Regions from separate parts of the Pseudomonas sp. TE3-3-F2023 genome, predicted to be linked through region 2. Evidence: predicted binding sites of a transcription regulator. Region 2 holds the regulator's gene; each other region holds the start of a gene.
The links. Region 2 encodes FliA, which starts transcription of late flagellar genes. Its sites were predicted from a motif close to CTAAAGTTTNNNNNNNNNNNGCCGNTAA; they were not measured.
Positions count from the first base shown of each region.

Region 1: the regulator FliA is predicted to act here: its motif matches at 1,481-1,508, upstream of V3314_RS17815 (methyl-accepting chemotaxis protein).
Region 3: the regulator FliA is predicted to act here: its motif matches at 1,845-1,872, upstream of motA (flagellar motor stator protein MotA).
Region 4: the regulator FliA is predicted to act here: its motif matches at 1,798-1,825, upstream of V3314_RS18290 (methyl-accepting chemotaxis protein).

Region 1 covers NZ_CP145113.1:3,944,445-3,948,562, reverse strand. Annotated here, with positions in the region: gene V3314_RS17815 (methyl-accepting chemotaxis protein) at 1-1,438, opposite strand, end outside; gene V3314_RS17810 (acetolactate synthase large subunit) at 1,633-3,276, shown strand; gene V3314_RS17805 (efflux RND transporter permease subunit) at 3,967-4,118, opposite strand, start outside.
Region 2 covers NZ_CP145113.1:4,877,690-4,881,807, forward strand. Annotated here, with positions in the region: gene V3314_RS22430 (chemotaxis protein CheA) at 1-352, opposite strand, end outside; gene V3314_RS22435 (protein phosphatase CheZ) at 365-1,153, opposite strand; gene V3314_RS22440 (chemotaxis response regulator CheY) at 1,174-1,548, opposite strand; gene fliA (RNA polymerase sigma factor FliA) at 1,652-2,392, opposite strand; gene fleN (flagellar synthesis regulator FleN) at 2,389-3,222, opposite strand; gene flhF (flagellar biosynthesis protein FlhF) at 3,316-4,118, opposite strand, start outside.
Region 3 covers NZ_CP145113.1:245,387-249,504, reverse strand. Annotated here, with positions in the region: gene V3314_RS01160 (rhodanese-like domain-containing protein) at 1-226, opposite strand, end outside; gene V3314_RS01155 (HDOD domain-containing protein) at 271-1,806, opposite strand; gene motA (flagellar motor stator protein MotA) at 1,937-2,788, shown strand; gene motB (flagellar motor protein MotB) at 2,792-3,805, shown strand; gene rsgA (small ribosomal subunit biogenesis GTPase RsgA) at 3,986-4,118, opposite strand, start outside.
Region 4 covers NZ_CP145113.1:4,039,747-4,043,864, reverse strand. Annotated here, with positions in the region: gene V3314_RS18300 (DUF1835 domain-containing protein) at 1-1,041, opposite strand, end outside; gene V3314_RS18295 (tetratricopeptide repeat protein) at 1,231-1,629, opposite strand; gene V3314_RS18290 (methyl-accepting chemotaxis protein) at 1,885-3,510, shown strand; gene V3314_RS18285 (hypothetical protein) at 3,619-3,939, opposite strand; gene V3314_RS18280 (hypothetical protein) at 4,074-4,118, opposite strand, start outside.

The DNA.
Region 1 (4,118 bases), 930 kb from region 2:
CCAGGTTCTGTTCGTTGATGCGGGTGATGTGCGCCATGATCTGTGCCAGGGCCTGCCCCGCCTCGTGTGCGGCCTGCAGGGTATGCCTGGCGCGGGCGCGGTTGTCGTTCATTGCAGTTACTGCCTGGCTGGACTCGGTACTTATCGCGCTGACCATGCTCTCGATTTCCAGGGTGGATTGCTGGGTGCGATGGGCCAGCGCGCGCACTTCATCGGCGACCACGGCGAAGCCGCGCCCGGCCTCGCCTGCGCGTGCGGCTTCGATGGCGGCATTGAGCGCAAGCAGGTTGGTCTGCTCGGCAATGCTACGGATCACATCCAGCACCTTGGCGATGTCCGCCACGCTGGTGGCGAGGCTGTCCACTTGCTGAGCGCTCTGCTGAATGTCGAGGCTCATCTGCTCGATGGCTGCTACGGTTTCTCCCACCCGGGCATTGCCGGCCTCGCTCGCGGCTTTCGATTGCTCCGATGCCTGCGAAGTGTTCACCGCGGTACGGGCCACTTCGTCCACTGCCGCAGAGAGTTCGGTCACCGCAGACGCTGCCTGCTCGATCTCGTTGGCCTGCATCTGCAGGTTCTCGTTCGATTCGACCGTGACCGCGCTCAATTGCGTAGAGGAGGCTGCAATCACTGAGGCTGATTGCACGATCTGGTCAATCGCTGCGCGCAAGTTCGCCTGCATTTGCTGCAGCGCGCCGAACAGCCGCGTGACTTCATCGTGGCCTTCATTTTCCATGGGTTGGGTGAGGTCCCCCGAGGCGATGACTTCGGCGCTCGATGCTGCCCTGTTGATCGGCAGGATGATACTGCGGCTGACCAGCCAGGCCACACCGATGGTGATCAATGCAGCCACGGCCATCAGCGCGGCCACGCTGGCCCGGGAGTTGGAGTAGGTGCTGCTGGCGCTGGAGAAGGCCTGGTTGATGTTGCGCTGGTTGAGATCGCTCAGGGCGTACAGGCGGGGGAAGGATTGCTCGGAATTTTCCCGTAGAGGTCCGTTGAGCAGGCTCACCATTTCGCTCTCCCGGCCTTGTTTGGCCAAGCCGATCAGCTCGCGAATACCGGGTGCGGTGGCGTTGAGGTAAGGCTCGACCTCCTTGTACAGCGCACGTTCATTAGGGTCTGCCAGCTTTGCCAGGTATTGCGCTTGGGCCTTGGCGAGCTTGTCGAGTTGTAATTCCAGGCGCCGGCTGCTGTCAGCGCGCATGGTGTCGGTGGGGTAGAACGCCAGCTTCAAGGAGTTGACGCGGATACCCAGTACGGCTTCACGCATGTTGCCAAGCGCGTTAGCGGTCGGCGTGCTGATCGTTTCGATGGTGCGGTTGATCTGGTCGACGCGGGACATCTGAATGAGTGCAAACACTCCAACGATGATGATGATCGAGGCGATCAGGCCGAAAGCGAGCGTCGAGCGCATCGCGATTGAGAGATTTCGCATGTCTTTCCTCTGGGCGGCGAAATGGGAAGTGATGGCGAAATGCTTTCGGCCGTTCAGCGAGAAAACTTGAGAAAAAATAGAACGCCATTGCAATAAATTGGTTTGCAGTGCACTGTGTGGCCCGCGTTTCGAGCGCTCGAACGCCTGCCATGCAGGGCGTTCGCATCCCGATGACCGTAGGTGAGATAAGAAAGATGGCCAAAGCCGCCGATGTTGTTGTGCAATGCCTGGAAAACGAAGGTGTCGAGTATGTGTTCGGCATTCCTGGTGAGGAAAACCTGGACCTGCTGGAGTCCCTGCGCAAGTCGAAGATCAAGCTGGTACTGACCCGACACGAGCAGTCCGCAGGTTTCATGGCTGCCACCTATGGCCGCCTGACCGGCAAGACCGGCGTCAGCCTGTCGACCCTCGGCCCTGGCGCCACCAACCTGGTCACCGCCAGCGCCTACGCCTACCTGGGCGGCATGCCGATGATGATGATCACCGGCCAGAAGCCTATCAAGAAGTCCAAGCAGGGCCGTTTCCAGATCATCGACGTGTGCGGCATGATGGCCCCCATCACCAAGTACACCCACCAGTTCGCTTCCGCCGACAACATCCCGTCGCGCATGCGCGAAGCCTTCCGCCTGGCCGAAGAAGAAAAGCCGGGTGCCGTGCACCTGGAGCTGCCAGAAGACATCGCCGCCGAGCAGACCGACGCACTGCCTATCCCGCCAAGCCTGCACCGCCGCCCGCTGGCCGAGCACGTGGCCATCGAAGCCGCCATCGAGAAACTGCGTACTGCACGCAGCCCGATCCTGGTGATCGGCGCCGGTGCCAACCGCAAGATGACCGCCAAGGTCCTCAAGCAGCTGATTGACCAGACCGGCATCCCGTTCGTCACCACTCAGCTGGGCAAGGGTGTGGTCGACGAGCGCAGCCCGCGTTTCCTGGGTAACGCAGCGCTGTCGTCCGGTGACTTCGTGCACCGCGCCATCGAAGCCGCCGACCTGATCATCAACATCGGCCACGACGTGATCGAGAAGCCGCCATTCTTCATGGTCCGTGGCGGCACCGAAGTCATTCACATCAGCTTCCGCTCCGCCGAAGTCGATGCCGTGTACTTCCCGCAAGTTGAAGTGATCGGCGACATTGCCAACGCCGTCTGGCAAATCGCTGAAGGACTGGGCGACACCTCGCACTGGGACTTCACCCGCCTGATGGCCATCCGTGAAGCCAACGAAGCGCAGATCGCCGAAGGTGCCGATGACGACCGTTTCCCGGTCTACCCGCAGCGCATGGTCGCCGACATCCGTCGCGTACTGCCGTCCGAAGGCATCGTTGCCCTGGACAACGGCATCTACAAGATCTGGTTCGCCCGCAACTACAAGGCGCACAAGCCGAACACCGTGCTGCTGGACAACGCCCTGGCGACCATGGGCGCCGGCCTGCCATCGGCCATGGCGGCGCACCTGGTGCACCCGGACCGCCCGGTTATTTCGGTTTGCGGCGACGGTGGCTTCATGATGAACAGCCAGGAGCTGGAAACGGCTGTGCGCCTGGGCATGCACATCACCGTGGTGATCCTGCGTGACGACGGCTACGGCATGATCCGCTGGAAGCAGGCCAACATGGGCTTCACCGATTTCGGCCTGGACTACGGCAACCCGGACTTCGTCAAATACGCAGAAGCCTACGGCGCCAACGGTTATCGCGTGGAAAGTGCAGATGCCTTGCTGCCGCTGCTGGATCACTGCATCTCGAACCCGGGCGTGCATGTGATTGACTGCCCGGTCGACTACAGCGAGAACGACCGTATCCTCAATACTGAGCTGCGGGCGCGGGCGCTGGCTGTATGAAGCGCTGATCAGAGTACGCCGAAAGCCTCAAGCCCATGTTCTTCGAAGCGGCTCAGTAAGCAAGCTGTCGGGCGTATGCCTGCGGCGGCCACGGGATCGGGTTTAATTGGGTCGTCCTCGCCAGACATTACCGGTAGCATCCATGGGAATTTGGCAGGCAGCGAAGCATAACCAGTAGCCCGTAGGCTTGAGGTCTATTTCGGGGGGCAGCATCTAGCTGTTAGCTGTTAACACGATGCTCACCACGAGTGTTTCATTGCCAACTCGGTCAACTTCACTATCAAATGTAGGGCTGTTATCAACTATCGAAACTCATCCCTCAAAGGCGCTAGCGTCGGTATCGGCCCGAACATCTAAATGTCTGCATGGGGTCGATGGCAGCCACCCGAGAACGGCTGCTTTCGACCCAAAGCGGCCATTGCGCAAGTACTGCTATTGCTCATTTTTCGAGGCCGGCGCAAACCCTGTGGGGGCGGGTTTACCCGCGAAGCAGGCAACGCGGAGGATGGCACGGGCTTCGCCCGTGTTCGCGGGTAAACCCGCTCCCACAAAGATCACCTCAGATACGAATGTCCGCTACGGGTCGAAAGCTGCCGTACGTGACAGGCCGCTAACGACCCAAAGCAGCCCTTATCGAAGGGCTGCTAGCAGCAATGAACGGCCACACTTCCAGGCCCGGGCCGTGCGGTGTCACACACCTTGGTGTGTATCCAGAGGCGCCTGTTGCACGCTTAGCTTTTCCCACTCAGGCTCTTTGCTGGCGTTGGGCCTGCGATTGGCACGCAACACCAGGGCGCAGAGTGCCGGTAGATAAAGCAGCGTCAGCACTGTGCCCACCTGGA
Region 2 (4,118 bases):
CGGGGGTAGCCGGGGTCACTTCGGCGCGCTCGCGCACCTGGCCAAACATGCTGTTGACCGTGTCCAGTGCCTCGAGCACCACATCCATCAGTTCCGCGTCGACCCGGCGCTCACCTTTGCGCAGGACGTCGAACACGTTCTCGGCGATATGGCAGCACTCCACCAGCTCGTTCAGCTGAAGGAAGCCGGCGCCCCCTTTTACAGTGTGGAAACCGCGAAAGATCGCATTGAGCAGGTCGGCATCGTCGGGCCGGCTTTCCAGCTCGACCAGTTGCTCGGACAGTTGCTCAAGAATTTCGCCGGCTTCTACCAGGAAATCCTGGAGGATTTCTTCATCGGCGCCGAAGCTCATCAAACGTGCTCCTTAAAAACCCAGGCTGGACAGCAGATCATCGACATCGTCCTGACCGGACACGACATCTTCACGCTTATCGGCATGAATCTGCGGACCTTCACCCCGAGTCGGATGTTTTTCTCGATCTTTTTCTGCGCGCAGTTGATCGTGGTCATGCTGGATGCCCGCAAAGCGGTCGACCTGGCTGGCCATCAACACCAGTTTGAGCAGGTTGCTTTCCACCTCGGTGACCAGGGTGGTGACGCGCTTGATCACCTGGCCGGTCAGGTCCTGATAGTCCTGGGCCAGCAGAATGTCGTTGAGGTGGCCGGCGACCTTGCGGTTACCTTCGGCGCTGAGCGTCAGGAAACTGTCGACGCGCTTGACCAGGTCTCGGAACTCCGGCGCAGCCACTTCGCGGCGCATGAAACGCTGCCAGTCGGTGCTCAGGGCCTCGGCCTCGCTGGCCAGGTCGTTGAGCACCGGGGTGCTTTCCTCGACCAGGTCCATGGTGCGGTTGGCCGCGCCCTCGGTGAGCCTGACCACGTAAGACAGGCGCTCGGTGGCGTCGGTTATCTGCGACACCTCCTCGGCCTGCGGCATGGTCGGGTCGATCTGGAAACTGACTATGGCACTGTGCAGCTCGCGGGTCAGCTTGCCGACTTCCTGGTACAGGCCGCGGTCACGGGTCTGGTTCAGCTCGTGAATCAGCTGCACCGCCTCGCCGAAACGGCCACGCTCCAGGCTTTCGACCAGCTCCTGGGCATGCTTCTTCAGGGTCGATTCGAACTCGCCCAAAGACGTTTGTGATGAATCCATGGCGCGCCCCCTGACGTGACTCAGCCGTTGACGCGTTCGAAGATCTTCTCGATCTTTTCTTTGAGCACCTGGGCGGTGAACGGCTTCACAACGTAGCCATTGACGCCGGCCTGGGCCGCTTCGATGATCTGGTCGCGCTTGGCTTCGGCGGTCACCATCAGCACCGGCATGGTTTTCAGGCGATCGTGGGCACGCACCTTGCGCAGCAGGTCGATACCGGACATGCCGGGCATGTTCCAGTCGGTCACCAGGAAGTCATAGTGGCCGTTCTCCAGCATCGGCAGCGCCGTGGTGCCGTCATCGGCTTCTTCGGTGTTGGTGAAGCCCAGGTCACGCAACAGGTTCTTGATGATCCGCCGCATCGTCGAAAAGTCGTCAACGATGAGGATTTTCATGTCTTTGTTCAAGTAGACCTCCAAGCAGTCTCAAACGCGCTCGGCCCCGAGCGCGCATTCACAATTCGGTACAACGTAGAAAACGACTGCAACGACAGCGGGCTCAACGCGCCCGCCATTCCCCCAGGCGGCTGCGCAGGCGCGCGGCACACTGGCTGTGCAACTGGCTGACCCGCGACTCGCTGACCCCCAGCACCTCACCAATTTCCTTGAGGTTCAGCTCTTCGTCGTAGTACAGCGCCAGCACCAGGCGCTCACGCTCCGGCAGGTTGGCGATGGCCTCGGTCAGGGCAGCCTGGAAGCGCTCGTCCTCCAGGCCACGCGCAGGTTCCACCTGGCCACTGGCGCCATCCTCATGCAGCCCTTCGTGCTCGCCGTCCTGCAGCAGGTCGTCGAAGCTGAACAGGCGGCTGCCCAGGGTATCGTTCAAGATCCCGTAGTAATCATCGAGACTCAATTGGAGTTCGGCAGCAACTTCATGATCTTTAGCGTCACGACCGGTTCGGGCTTCAACCGCACGCATCGCGTCGCTGACCATGCGGGTGTTGCGGTGCACCGAACGCGGTGCCCAATCGCCCTTGCGCACTTCATCGAGCATGGCCCCGCGAATGCGAATGCCGGCGTAGGTTTCGAAGCTGGCGCCCTTGCTGGCGTCGTACTTGTTGGCCACTTCCAGCAGGCCGATCATGCCGGCCTGGATCAGGTCCTCGACCTGCACATTGGCTGGCAGCCGCGCCAGCAGGTGGTAGGCGATGCGCTTGACCAGCGGGGCGTAGCGCTCGATCAGCTCGTACTGGGCGTCTTTCGACGCCCGGCTGTACATCTTGAAACCGCTGGCGTTCATAGCACAGGTCCCGCGCTGGTGGGCTGCACCAGGCGCTCGACAAAGAACTCCAGATGGCCGCGCGGGTTGGCCGGCAGCGGCCAGCTGTCGACCTTCTGGGCAATCGCCTTGAAGGCCAGCGCGCATTTGGAGCGTGGGAAGGCTTCGTATACGGCGCGCTGCTTCTGCACGGCCTTGCGCACGCACTCGTCATACGGCACGGCGCCCACGTACTGCAGGGCAACGTCGAGGAAGCGGTCGGTGACCTTGGTCAGTTTGGCGAACAGGTTGCGGCCCTCCTGCGGACTCTGCGCCATGTTGGCCAGCACCCGGAAACGGTTCATGCCGTAGTCGCGGTTGAGCAGCTTGATCAGGGCGTAGGCATCGGTGATCGAGGTGGGTTCGTCGCATACCACCAGCAGCACTTCCTGGGCGGCGCGGACGAAGCTGACCACCGAATCACCGATACCGGCAGCAGTGTCGATCACCAGCACGTCGAGGTTGTCGCCGACTTCGCTGAACGCCTGGATCAGCCCGGCATGCTGGGCCGGGGCCAGGTGCACCATGCTCTGCGTGCCCGAGGCAGCCGGCACGATGCGCACGCCACCGGGGCCCTGCAACATCACATCGCGCAGCTCGCAGCGCCCTTCGATGACATCGGCCAGGGTCCGCTTGGGGGTAAGGCCCAGCAACACATCGACATTGGCCAGGCCCAGGTCGGCGTCGAGCAGCATGACCCTGCGGCCAAGCTCGGCCAGCGCCAGGGACAGGTTCACTGAAACGTTAGTCTTGCCGACGCCACCTTTGCCACCGGTCACGGCGATCACCTGTACGGGATGCATGCTACCCATGTCTGTTCTTTACCTTGTCTCGCTGGGACTCAGGCCACACGTAGGGCAATTCTGCGTACCCTTTGGCATAGCTACCTTGCACACGCTTCATCATCAACCCGCTCGCCGTGGGTTGTGATAGAGATCAGCGAACATGTCGGCCATGGCCTCTTCGCTGGGCTCGTCCTGTTGCTGCACATTGACCGCGCGGGAGACCAACTGGTGCCCTCGAGGCAGGTGCACGTCGTCAGGAATGCGCGGCCCATCTGTCAGGTAGGCCACCGGCAGTTCATGACTGATGGCAAGGCTCAGCACGTCGCCAAGGCTCGCCGTTTCATCGAGTTTGGTCAGGATGCAACCGGCCAGGCCGCAGCGCTTGTAGCTGTGGTAGGCGGCAGTCAGCACCTGCTTCTGGCTGGTAGTGGCCAGCACCAGGTAGTTCTTCGCGGCGATGCCACGCCCGGCCAGGGTGTCCAGCTGCATGCGCAGGGCCGGGTCGCTGGCCTGCAGGCCGGCGGTATCGATCAGCACCACGCGCTTGCGCAGCAGCGGCTCCAGCGCCGCAGCCAGCGACTGGCCCGGGTCGACGTAGGTCACCGGTACGTTGAGGATGCGACCCAGAGTCTTGAGCTGCTCCTGGGCACCGATGCGGAAACTGTCCATGCTCACCAGCGCCAGGTTCTGCGCGCCGTACTTGAGCACGTAGCGGGCCGCCAGCTTGGCCAGGGTGGTGGTCTTGCCCATGCCGGCCGGGCCGACCATGGCGATCACACCGCCCTCTTCGATCGGCTCGACTTCGGGGATTTCGATCATCCGCGCAAGGTGCGCCAGCAGCATGCGCCAGGCCTGGCGTGGCTCGTCGATCTCGGCAGTCAGGTCCAGCAGCTCACGGGCGATCGGCCCGGACAGGCCGATGC
Region 3 (4,118 bases), 1.1 Mb from region 2:
GTTCGCTGAACAGTTTTTCCAGCTCACCCAGGGCCGGCAGCAGGCCGGGTGCGGGGGGCTGGCCGAGCTGGGTACGCTTGCCTTCGACAAAGCGTGCGCCGGGAATATGCCCGCTGACATAGCGGTTGGCGCTGCTCAGGTCGACCAGGATCAGCTGTGGCGAATCCAGGCGCGGTAGCAGGTCCGCGGCTTCGATCACCAGGGGCAGGCCTGAAAAGTCAGTCATCCACGGTCTCCAGTGTGGAAAGAGGGGCGATTGTAGCGCAAGGCTCAGGCCTTGCGGTTGGCAAACACCGACAGCGCCCGTTCAGTGCACTGTGCGGTCTTGCCGAAGGCTTGAACGCTGACATCGGCCAGCGGCCGGCAGCCCTGGTCAGCCACCATCAGCATCAGTACCTGGTCCGCCACCGCCAGCGAGCGCAGCAGCACGTGCTCGCTGCGGAACAAGGCGCGCAGCGGGGCCGGCAGCAGGGCCGAGAACTGGCTGTGGTTTTCCGGGGTAATACGTAATTGACCGGCCTTTGCCAGCAGCTTTTGCAGCAGTTTGTTCTGCGCCACCGGCAGTACCAGCGCCCCGGCTTCCTTGGGCAGGCCGGCCATCTGCTGCACGCGCAGCTGGTCGTTTGCCTTGTCCAGGCTCAGCAGCAGGATCCTCTGCATGCCAGAGACCAGAAGGGCCTCGATAACATGGGTGGCCAGGTGCACGCTGTTGGTGAACGGGCTGGGCTGGGCCAGAAGGTCCTGGCACAGCTTGCGCCAGCGCGCCAATTCGTCGCTGGTGGGCGGTGGCGGAGCCAGCATGTCGGGGTGCGGGCGGCGCTGGTGCCAGGGCCAGATCAGCGCTTCGGCTGGGTGGAACAGGGCATGCTGGGCATGACGGCGGGCGCTGGCCGCAGCCTGCTGGTGCACTTGCTGTTGCACGTCGTCCAGCGAGGTCTGCAGGTACAGGGCGGTCAACAGTTGCCAGCGCAACAGGTGCGGGTTATCCCAGCCCACTTGTGCCGCCAGGGCCAGGTTGTTGGCCAGCAGCACGGTGTTGGCCGGCTGGTTGAACCAGCGGCGCAGGCCAGGCTCGGCGTCTAGGCGGTGTTGCTGGCTTAGCAGGTCCGGGTCGCGGGCAATACTGAGCACCTGGGCCAGTTGTTCGCGCTCTTCCAGCAGCAGGCGGTAACCCTGGGTCACCCATTGTGGCAGGCGCCAGTACTCCGCCATGGTCTGGCACAGTTCCATGATGCGCACGCCAAACAGTTCTTCCTCGACATGGGCGGCGTCTTCACCCTTGTGGATAACCCGCAGCTCCCAGGTATCGAGCAGCTTGGGGTAGGCCAACGCCAGCGGCCAGAGTGGCGACAGGAACAACAGGCTGCCCCAGTGGATTTCCTGCCACAGCCGTGCCAGACGGCTGGCGAACAGGCCGCTGGCCTGCTGCGAGGCGTGCTGGCTGATCAGCTGAAACTGGCACAGTACCGGTGGGATTTCTTCTACGGGCACCGCTGGCAGGCGTTTGAGCAGCTGTTCGCTACGCTCGAGGCCCAGGCGGTTGAGGGCGACTTCCAGGCTTTCGGCGGGCTCTGCCAGGCTGGCATTGGTGGGATGATTGGCTTCGCGCATCACCGACAGCACCAGTGCCGGGCTATCCTGCATCAGTTCGGCGATATCCCGCAGCGAGCGGCGGTTATCGTGGATGGCGGCCATGACCCGGTCGTAGCTATGCTTCGGCACGGGGATGCGAACACTCTCGAGCAGCTTTACCCAGGCCTCTAGCGTACGTGGAGCCTGAGCGGGCACCTTGGTTTCAATTGGCATTTTGACATCAGTCCGAACTGGCTTTTCGCATTGAGTGGCTATAGTCTGGCGCAGTTCTGCCGATAAGTAGAAGAAGAGTTTTAAAGCTCCCGTCTCTTCCCCTGACCACGACAGCAAGTGCTTTGAACCTATGGCTAAAATTATCGGCATCATCGTCGTATTCGCGAGCGTGCTCGGCGGATACGTGCTTTCCCACGGCAAGATCGCGGCGCTGATCCAGCCGTTCGAAGTACTGATCATCGGCGGTGCGGCCTTTGGTGCATTCCTGCAGGCCAACCCCGGCCACATGACCATGCACGTCATCAAGAAGTCGATGAAGATGTTCGGCTCGCGCTTCACTCATGCCTTCTACCTGGAAGTGCTGGGCCTGGTGTACGAAATCCTCAACAAGAGCCGGCGCGAAGGCATGATGGCCATCGAGGCCGACATCGAGGATGCCGCCGCCAGCCCGATCTTCGCCAAGTATCCGACGGTGCTTGCCGATGAGCGCATGACCGCGTTCGTCTGCGACTACCTGCGCATCATGTCCACCGGCAACATGGCCCCGCACGAACTCGAAGGCCTGTTCGACATGGAACTGCTGAGCATGAAGGAAGAACTGGAGCACCCGTCCCATGCGGTGACCGGCATCGCCGACGGCATGCCCGGCTTCGGTATCGTTGCGGCCGTACTGGGGATCGTGGTGACCATGGCCTCGCTCGGCGATGGTGACCAGGCCTCCATCGGCCTTCATGTGGGTGCGGCACTGGTGGGTACCTTCTTCGGTATTCTGGCGGCCTACGGCTTCTTCGGCCCATTGGCCAAGTGCCTGGAGCACGATGCCAAGGAAGAGCTGAACCTCTACGAATCGATCAAGGCTTCGCTGGTGGCCTCGGCCTCGGGCATGCCGCCTTCGCTGGCGGTCGAGTTCGGGCGCAAGGTGCTGTATCCCAAGCACCGCCCAAGCTTCGCCGAACTGGAACAAGCGGTTCGCGGTCGCTGAGTCATGGAGAACAATCAGCCCATCATCGTCAAGCGCGTCAAGCGCTTTGGCGGCGGCCACCACGGCGGCGCCTGGAAAATCGCCTTCGCCGACTTCGCCACGGCGATGATGGCGTTCTTCCTGGTGCTGTGGCTGTTGTCCACAGCCACCCCGGAACAGAAGATTGCCATTGCCGGCTACTTCAAGGACCCGATCGGTTTCTCGGAAAGCGGAACGCCCTACGTCATCGACCTGGGGGGCTCGCCTCAGCTGGCTCCGGAGAAGACCATCAACCCCGAAGCCAAGTCGGAACCGACGCCTGATACCAGCATCCAGCTGGACAAGGACCAGGTAGAGACCATGGCCGAGCAGGTCGAGCGTGAGCGCCTGGAGTTGCTGCTGCAGGAACTGCAGAACAAGGTGGAAGAGAACCCGCAGCTGCAGAAGTTCAAGGACCAGATCCTGTTCGAGATCACCCAGGACGGCCTGCGCATCCAGATCATGGACGCCGAGAACCGGCCGATGTTCGACATTGGCAGTGCGCGCCTGCAGCCGTACTTCGAGGACATCCTGCTGGCCATGGCCGACACCATCAAGGCGGTGCCGAACAAGATCAGCATCAGTGGCCACACCGACGCCAAGCCTTATGCCGGCAGTGGCGAGTTCGGCAACTGGGAACTGTCGGCCAACCGCGCCAACGCCGCGCGCCGTGCACTGGTGGCCGGCGGCTACCCGGATGGCCAGGTGGCGCGGGTGGTGGGTTACGCCTCGTCATCGCTGTTCGACCGCAAGGACCCGTTCAACCCGGTCAACCGCCGCATCGACATCATCGTGCTGACCAAGAAGGCCCAGCGCAATATCGAAGGCGAGCAGGGCGCGCCGGAAGCACCGGCTGCCGAGCCTGCGCCGCCGGCCGCTGCGGCACCGGCGGCGCCAGGGGAAGCCGGGCAGGCCCCCATGCAGCCGCGTGAACTGCGCCAGAAGCTGAACATCTTCGAAGAGGGGACGCTGAAGATGGATGAGGCCAAGGACCAGTAGGTTCTTGGCGCGCCCTGCACGGTCCTTGTAGGAGCGGCCTTGTGTCGCGATAGGGCCGCAGAGCGGCCCCGGCAATTTTTGCAAAAAAGCAGAAATCCGGGGGCCGCCTTGCGGCCCGATCGCGACACAAGGCCGCTCCTACAGGCGCGTGCTGCAGCTAAGCCTCGCGTCCACAGGGGGTCAGTAAGCGTCTTCCGGCAAACTGGCAATGATCGAGCGGTAGCTGTTCATCCGTTGCTGCTTGATACGCCCTTCGTCCAGCGCCTTGAGCAGCGCGCAGCCCGGTTCGCGATCATGCTTGCAGTCGCGGAAG
Region 4 (4,118 bases), 840 kb from region 2:
CGGTGCATGGATCAGGGGCTGCAGCAAAACATGGAACATCATGTCGCCCAGGTAAGGCAGCGGTTCATCCCGCATCATCAACTGGGCAAACACACGTCCGGCCGGCAGCTCGCCGTGTGACTCCAGAACGCGTAATAGCAGGCGCTCGGTGAGGCTCAAACCGTCGTTCGCCCCCGGCAGCTCCTGAAGTTGCCGCGCAAGGGCCCGGCCCAGCAACGGCAAGGCGGTATGCTGGATGTCTGCCAGGGCAGCCCAGGCCCTTGGGTCCGGTGCGGTATAGGCCGCCCATGTCTGCCGGGCCAGGGCCAGCACGTCCTCACCCAGCGCGCGACGTTGTGGCCATAGCCAGGCGAGCAGGTCCGGGGCCAGCTGGCCGATACCAATGAAGCGCTCGACGCCAGGTACTTGGGTGATTTCGATCAGCTCCAAGCGGCGCGGCAGGCTGGGCAGGCTGGCGAGTACGCGGATCAGGAACAGCTGGTCGTAAGCGTCACCCTCGCACCACAGCACGATCTTGCTGTCGCTGTTCAATCCGGCCAGGGCGGTGCGTTGCGCCGCTAGGCGTTGCTCGACGTCCTGGATGCTCAGGTTGAACGCCTGCTGTATGTAAGCGGCCCGAACCTGCCAATACTGTTCCTCGGGCAGTGCGCAGACGGGCCCCATGACCATGGGGTCGTCGAACATCTGGAACGCACCGGCAAAACCGGCCGTGCGCAAGCTGTGGGCGATGTCGTTGCCGCAGCGCCAATGCTGCACGGCTGCTTCGTCATCGGCGGTAAAGCCAGGGTGGCGTGCCGCGAAAGCGACGGCATCGGCATGGGCCTTGAGCTTGGGCCAGCTGGCAAAGCCGGCCTGGCGGGCCACCAGCCATTGGGTATCGGCAAGCCGGTAGTCAGGGCCGGACAGGCCGAGCGCGCGCAGCTGCTCGCCGGTGTCGTCGGCCTCGTCGTTTTTCAGGGCGGTGAGCAAGCGTTTGGCACGTTTGCGCAAGGCGGGCAGGTCGAGCAGGCCATGGTGGCGGGATGCATTGGTGGCGGGCATGCCAACTCCTTTGGGGCTCGGTCCGCCGACAAGCCGGGAGCTGGTATGGAAATATGATGACGCATGGCTCGGGAAACCCCTTGGCGCGGACCGCAGGCGCAGCCAGCGCCCTGGCGCCGACTTTACCGGGTAATGCGCGTGGGTGCAAAGCAGGTCGATGGTGGCCTGACGCGCAGCGTCTGATCACCGTCAGTGTGCAGCCGTCGGCAGCATGCCGGAGCCTTGGGCCTTGTGCGCGGCTTCTATCAACTGCAGGTTGCGGCTGCGCAGGGCGTGATTGTTGCCAACCCGCAGGTTGGAGCGCAGCGCCAGCGTTTCGGCCTGTTCATACTGCCCTTGCTGCAGGCGCAAAACGCCAAGGTAGTGCAGCGTTGCCGGGTTGTTCGGCTGAATGTGCAGCGCGCGCTCCAGGGTGGCCGCCGCCTTGTCCAGTTGGCCGTCGGCATACTGTTGCGAGGCGGTTTCGATCAGCACGGTCGAGGCATTGTTGCTGCGTGCGGGCGCGTAGCGTTCACCAGCCAATGCGCCCTGTGCCGTGATTGTGCTGAACAACAGGAGCAAGGTCGACAGAACAGGTGTGCTGGGCATCGGCGGCAGACTCGGCAGGGCTTGGGCAAGCCCTTGGCTTGAGGGCGAGGGGATGTTATCGACCGAGTCCGAGCGTTGAAGTTCCCGCCTGGTCGATTTGTTGCCTGTAGCCCGGTCTTTGCCTCGACAACATCTGTTCGGTTACCGCCCAAAACCGCACTCCGGCGCCTCAAGCCTGGGGCAGTACCTCCGATAGCAGCACACCCACCGTCGAATCATCGACCAGAAGTGGTGCCAACAAGGAGTACTGCCCGCATGCTTGCCAACCTGAAGATCCGCACCGGAATGTTCTGGGTGCTGTCGCTGTTCAGCGTGACCCTGCTTTTTTCCACCGTCAGTGCCTGGCGGGCTGCAGTGGGTAGCGACCAGCAGATCACCGAACTGGACCAGACCGCGCACCAGTCGGACCGGTTGAACAATGCGTTGCTGATGGCGATTCGCGCCAGCGCCAATGTATCTTCAGGCTTCATCGAGCAGCTGGGTGGCCATGAGGAAAGTGCCAGCAAGCGCATGGCGATGTCGGTCGAGCTGAACGACAAGAGCCAGAAGCTGGTGGACGAGTTTGTCGAAAACGCCCGCGAGCCTGGGCTGCACGCACTGGCAACCGCCCTGCAGGCCACCTATGGAGAGTATGCCAAGGCGGTCGCGGGGCAGCGTGAGGCAACCCGTCAACGTTCGCTCGAGCAGTATTTCAAGGTCAATACCGACGCCGGTAACGCCATGGGCCGGCTGCAGGCTTTGCGCCAGCAACTGGTAGGGGCATTGAGTGAGCGCGGTCAGCAGATCATGCTGGAATCCGAGCGGCGCCTGGCGCGCGCGCAATTGCTGAGCCTGGGGCTGTTGGGCGTGACGCTGTTGTTGGCGGTGCTGTGCTGGGCCTTTGTTGCCCAGCGCGTGCTGCACCCGCTGCGCGAAGCAGGGCGGCACTTCCAGCGCATTGCCGGTGGCGACCTGAGCGTGCCGGTGCAGGGGCAGGGCGGTAACGAGATCGGCCAGCTGTTCCATGAACTTGAACGCATGCAGCAGAGCCAGCGCGACACCCTGGGGCAGATCAGCAGCTGTGCCAGGCAACTGGACGCAGCTGCCGCGGCGCTGAATACCGTCACCGAGGAAAGTGCCAACAACCTGCGCCAGCAGGGCCAGGAGCTTGAGCAGGCCGCCACCGCCGTCACCGAAATGACCACGGCCGTGGAGGAGGTCGCGCGCAATGCCATCACCACCTCGCAGACCACCAGCGAATCCAACCAGCTGGCAGCGCAAAGCCGGCGGCAAGTCAGCGACAACATCGACGGCACCGAGGCCATGACTCGGGAAATCCAGGCCAGCAGCGCTCATCTGGAGCAACTGGTCGGGCAGGTGCGGGATATCGGCAAGGTGCTGGAAGTGATTCGCTCGGTGTCCGAGCAAACCAACCTTCTGGCGCTCAATGCCGCCATCGAGGCCGCCCGTGCGGGCGAAGCCGGGCGCGGCTTTGCGGTGGTGGCCGATGAAGTGCGTACGTTGGCGTACCGCACGCAACAGTCGACCCAGGAAATCGAGCAGATGATCGGGCGCGTGCAGGCGGGTACCGAAGCGGCCGTGGCCTCGATGCAGGCCAGTACCAGCCGCGCCCAGTCGACACTGGACGTGACCCTGGCTTCGGGGCAGGTGCTGGAGGGTATCTACAGTGCGATCGGCGAGATCAACGAGCGTAACCTGGTGATTGCCAGCGCAGCCGAAGAGCAGGCCCAGGTGGCGCGAGAGGTGGACCGCAACCTGCTGAACATTCGCGAGCTGTCGACATCCTCGGCAGCGGGGGCGCAGCAGACCAGTGAGGCGAGCAAGGCGTTGTCGGGGTTGGTGGGGGAGATGACGGCGTTGGTAGGGCGGTTCAGGGTCTGAGGTCTGGCGGGCACCAGACTGCAGGCGCGGGCGAGCCCCCGAACACCGGCGCAGCCGGTGCCATCAACCGCACCGCCCGGTTCGCGGGCACGCCATGTGCGCTTTCAGTTATCGATCATGCTTCGAAGAGGAGCGCCCGGCCTTGTTGTGTTCCTTGGAATGGGCAATACCGGACCGGGTAGTGCCACGGCCGTTGTCATCATTGCGCAGGCTGCCATAGTGATTGCCGCTCTCGCCATGGTTGCGGGTGGCCTTGCCGGCATGATCACTCTCGTAGCCGGCGCCATTACCATTGAACCCACCTTTGCCGCCGCCATTGCCATTACCTTTGGCATATGCGGAACCAATCGGCGAGACATCGGCAGGCAACAATGCAGTTGCGCCGAGCGCCAGGGCACAAGTAAAGACGGCTACCAGGGTTTTTTTCATGTTTGTTTCGCCTCCAGAAGGCGCAGGGGGAGCTTGAGTGCGGATACGACATAAGGTTGCCTTTTAAGTTCCGCGGTGCGCAGCCGTTCGACGAAGCGGCTGCCAGGCCCATTCAGTACCTGGCAGCCTTCAGTTCATCGATCATTCTTGGAGGAGTTTTGTACCGCGCCGCTCAGCCC